Regions from separate parts of the Phytohabitans houttuyneae genome, predicted to be linked through region 1. Evidence: riboswitches for the same ligand, from Rfam matches in the RefSeq annotation. Region 1 holds a riboswitch; the other holds the start of a gene.
The links. A riboswitch is a leader RNA that binds a small molecule or an ion and turns the genes downstream of it on or off. The one in region 1 is predicted to bind cobalamin.
Positions count from the first base shown of each region.

Region 2: another riboswitch for cobalamin. It lies ahead of Phou_RS04380 (CbtB domain-containing protein); the one in region 1 lies ahead of Phou_RS16685 (ABC transporter substrate-binding protein).

Region 1 is NZ_BLPF01000001.1:3,731,255-3,733,448, reverse strand. It holds gene Phou_RS16690 (M14 family metallopeptidase) at 1-742, shown strand, start outside; cobalamin riboswitch at 808-949, shown strand; partial or broken gene Phou_RS16685 (ABC transporter substrate-binding protein) at 1,077-2,038, shown strand; gene Phou_RS16680 (FecCD family ABC transporter permease) at 2,035-2,194, shown strand, end outside.
Region 2 is NZ_BLPF01000001.1:940,746-942,939, forward strand. It holds gene Phou_RS04375 (VWA domain-containing protein) at 1-1,156, opposite strand, end outside; cobalamin riboswitch at 1,208-1,380, shown strand; gene Phou_RS04380 (CbtB domain-containing protein) at 1,415-1,603, shown strand; gene Phou_RS04385 (CbtA family protein) at 1,608-2,194, shown strand, end outside.

The DNA of each region.
Region 1 (2,194 bases):
GATGTGGGGGCAGCACGGCATCTGGGCGTACACGTTCGAGATGTACCCCGGCTCGTCCGGCGGCGGCGGCTTCTACCCGCCTGACGAGGTCATCCCCGCACAGACGTCGCGCAACCGCGAGGCGGTGCTGATCCTGAGCGAGTACGCCGACTGCCCGTACCGGGCGACCGGCAAGCAGGCCCAGTACTGCGGCACCGGCGGTGGTACGACCGTGTGGTCGGACACCTTCGAGACCAACACCGGGTGGACGGTCAACCCGTCCGGCACCGACGCGGCGACGCTGGGCCAGTGGGCGCGGGGCGCCGCACAGGCCACCACCTCCAGCGGCGCGAAGCAGCTCGTACCCTTCGCCGGCAGCAACGACCTGGTGACCGGCCCGCTGGCCGGTGCCAGTGCCGGCGACCATGACGTCGACGGCGGCCTGACCAGCGCCCGCTCGCCGGCGGTGACGCTCCCGGCGAGCGGCACGCTGTCGTTGTCGTTCGCGTGGTACCTGGCGCACGGCTCGAACTCCTCGTCCGCCGACTTCTTCCGGGTCAGCGTGGTGCACGCGGGCGGCACGACGGCGGTCCTCACCCAGGCGGGCGCGGCTAGCAACCGCAACGGCGCGTGGGCGACTGCCACGGCAAACCTGACGCCGTACGCCGGCCAGTCGATCAGCATCCTTGTCGAGGCCACGGACGCCTCCACGGCCAGCCTCGTCGAGGCCGCGGTCGACAACGTCACGATCACATCCGCGTAGTACCCACAGGTCGGGGGCGGGCGGCAACCCGCCCCCGATCGCCTGCGCTGCGCCCTCGGCGGGTAACTCCGGGTCCACGCTGAGGTACCGTGCAGGCGATCGGCCGCAGCGAATCCGGTGTCCCAAACCGGAGCTGTCCCGCAACTGTGATGCCGTACCGGTGCAAACCGGGCGGACTAGCCAGGTCGCCTGCGGACGGTCGCGAACCAGCGCTCTCGAGGAAGGGCGCCTCGCGGACGGAGCGGCAACCCCCTCTCCTGTCGGCGAAGCACCAGATCCTCGACCGACAGGAGGACCAGTGAATGAGTTAGCGAGCGAACCATCGGGCTCAGTGATGACACGCGGTGGTGCGCGCACCGTCAGACGGCCGTTCAAGAGGCAGCTCACCGCCGTTGCCGCCGCGGTCGCGCTCGCGATCAGCGGCTGCGCGAGCGACAACGACGAGCCGAGCGGCGCCGCGACGAGCGGCCCGGCGGCGGCCACCTATCCCGTCACCGTGGGCAACCTCACGCTCGACAAGCGGCCCGAAAAGATCGTGTCGCTCTCGCCCAGCGCCACCGAGATGCTCTTCGCGATCGGGGCGGGGGCGCAGGTGACCGCGGTGGACGACAACTCGAACTTCCCGCCCGACGCTCCCAAGTCGGACCTGTCCGGATTCCAGCCCAACGCGGAGGCCATCGCGGCCAAGGCGCCTGACCTCGTCGTGCTCTCCAACGACACCAACAAGGTGGTCGACCAGCTCACCACGCTGAAGATCCCGGTGTACATGGCGGCCAGCGCCGTCACGCTCGACGACTCGTACAAGCAGCTCAACGAGCTCGGCGCGCTGACCGGGCACGCCGGCGAGGCGGCCGGCACCGTGCAGCGGATGAAGGACGACATCGCCAAGCTGGTCAAGGACGTGCCGCAGCGGCAGACCAAGCTCACGTACTACTACGAGCTCGACCCCACCCTCTACTCGGTCACCAGCAAGACGTTCATCGGCGCGCTCTTCGCCCTCGCGGGCCTGGAAAACGTGGCCGACCCCGCGGACGCGGACGGCAAGAAGGGCGGCTACCCGCAGCTGTCGGCCGAGTCGCTGGTCAAGTCGGACCCCGATCTGATCTTCCTCGCCGACACCAAGTGCTGCCAGCAGTCGCTGGAGACGGTGAAGGCGCGCACCGGGTGGGCGAACATCACCGCGGTCAAGAGCGGCAACGTGATCCAGCTCGACGACGACATCGCCTCCCGCTGGGGCCGCGGGTCGTCGACCTCGTGAGAGCGATCACGGAAGCGGTAGCCAAGGTCCCCGCGTGACGAGTGCCAAAGCAAGGGCCGGCTGGGTCACCGCGGGCGTCGTCTCCGTCGTCGTCGCGGCCCTGGCCGGCCTGGCGTTCGGCCCGGTCAACCTGCCGCCGGGCAGCGTGGCGGCCGAGGTGCTCAACCTCATACCGGGCGTGGACATTCACAGCG
Region 2 (2,194 bases), 2.8 Mb from region 1:
TCTTGGGCAGCGTCAGCACACGCGGCCGGTACGGCTGTCCGGGCGCGGCGGCCGCCTGCTCCGCCGCGTCATCGCCCGCACTGTCCTCACCGTCCTCATCGGACCGCGTGCCACGGCCGCCCGGCGGGTCCGGCTCCGGCTGCGGGTCCTCATTGGACAGTGTTTCCTCCAGCCGCTCCTCGTCGGTGCCGGGCGGGTCGAGCGGGTCGCGGCGGCGCCGGTGCGGCAGCGCCAGCCGGGCGGCGTCCCGGATGTCGCCGGCGCTCACCTCGTCCCGCCCGTGCCACGCCGCGAGCGTCAGCGCCGCCCGCGCCACGACGATGTCGGCGCGCAGGCCGTCCACTCCGTACGCCAAGCAGATGCGGGCGATCCGGTCCAGCTCGCCGTCCGGCAGCCGCACCGAAGCCAGCCTCTCCCGCGCGGCCACGATCCGCCCGGCCAGCTCGGCATCCTCGGCCGCCCAGCGCGCGGCGAAGCCGTCCGGGTCCGCGTCGTACGCCAGGCGCCGCCGCACCACCTCGGCCCGCGGCGCGGGCTCGTCCGGCGAGGTCACCGACACCACGAGGCCGAAGCGGTCGACGAGCTGCGGGCGCGGCTCGCCCTCCTCCGGGTTCATCGTGCCGACGAGCAGGAAGCGCGCCGCGTGCTTGACCGACACACCGTCCCGCTCCACGTGCGCGCGGCCCATCGCCGCCGCGTCGAGCAGCAGGTCGACCAGGTGGTCGGGAAGGAGGTTGACCTCGTCCACATAGAGCAGTCCACGGTGGGCGGTGGCCAGAATCCCTGGCTCGTAAGCCTTTACGCCGTCGGCGAGCGCGCGCTGGATGTCGAGCGTACCGACCACGCGGTCCTCCGTCGCGCCCACCGGAAGCTCCACAAGGGACGATCGGCGCCGGGTGACCGGCGGGTCGGCGGCGTGCGGCCCGTCGGGGCACTCGGCGTCGGGCGCGGCCGGATCACAGGCGAAGCGGCAGCCGCGGACCGCGTCGATCTCGGGCAGCAGCGCGGCGAGCGCGCGCACGACTGTCGACTTCGCGGTGCCCTTCTCGCCGCGGACGAGCACGCCGCCGATCGCCGGGTTGACGGCGGTGAGCAGCAGTGCGAGCCGCAGGTCGGCGAGGCCGACGATCGCGGAGAACGGGTAGGCCGCGGGCATGCCGGCCATGCTGGCCCAGCCGGAGGGCTGGCGTCAAACACCTGTCCGGAGTTACGCTGCCCACGCCACGGTGCTCGGGAAGCCGGTGAGATTCCGGCGTGGTCCTCGCCACTGTGACCGGGGAGTGCTCCCCCGCTGCACCACTGGACCGGCGACGGTCTGGGAAGGTCGTGGGAGCGCGTTGATCCGGGAGCCAGGAGACCGGCCGTGGCAGTTGGACCGCATCGCCACGAGGCATGGACGAGAGGAACACCTGGCATGGCCGCACCCTCGCCACCCACCGCATCCGTCACCCAGATCCGCGTGCCCGTCGCCGCTTGGCTGCTCGTGGCGTTCGCACTGCTCGCGGTGTTCGTGTTGTTGCAGCTCAACGGCACAGCGTTCGCGGAGCAGATCCACGAGTTCACACACGACGGGCGGCACGCGCTCGGCGTTCCCTGCCACTAGCGCCATGTCCTCCCTCACCCTCGGCGCCGTGCTGCGCCGGGCGGCTCTGGCCGGGCTGTTCGCCGGCGTGGCCGCCGCGCTCGTCGCGCTGCTCGTCGTCGAGCCGCAGATCGACAAGGCGCTCGTGATCGAGGAGACCCGTTCCGGAGCGGGAGCGCATGAGGAGCCGGTCTTCGGCCGCGCGACACAGGTGTTCGGCGGCATGCTCGCGGCGGTCGCCGTCGCCGTGTGCCTCGCGCTCGTGGTGGGCGTGGTCTTCGCCCGGGTGCGGCACCGGCTGCCGGCCACCACCGACTTTGGACGGTCGGCGCTGCTGGCGTTGATCGGCTTCACGACGGTCGTGCTGCTGCCCGCGCTCAAGTACCCGCCAAACCCGCCCGGCGTCGGCGACCCGGACACCGTCACCGAGCGCACCGTGCAGTACCTGACGCTGATCGCGGCCGCGGTCGCCGTGACGTGGCTCGCCTTCCTCGTGCACGACCGCTTGGCCGCCCGCCCGTGGCCGCCGGCCCACCGCGCGGCGCTCGCGGTGTCGGTCGCCGCCGTCGGATACATCGCGCTGCTCATGACGTGGCCGGCCAGCCCCGACAG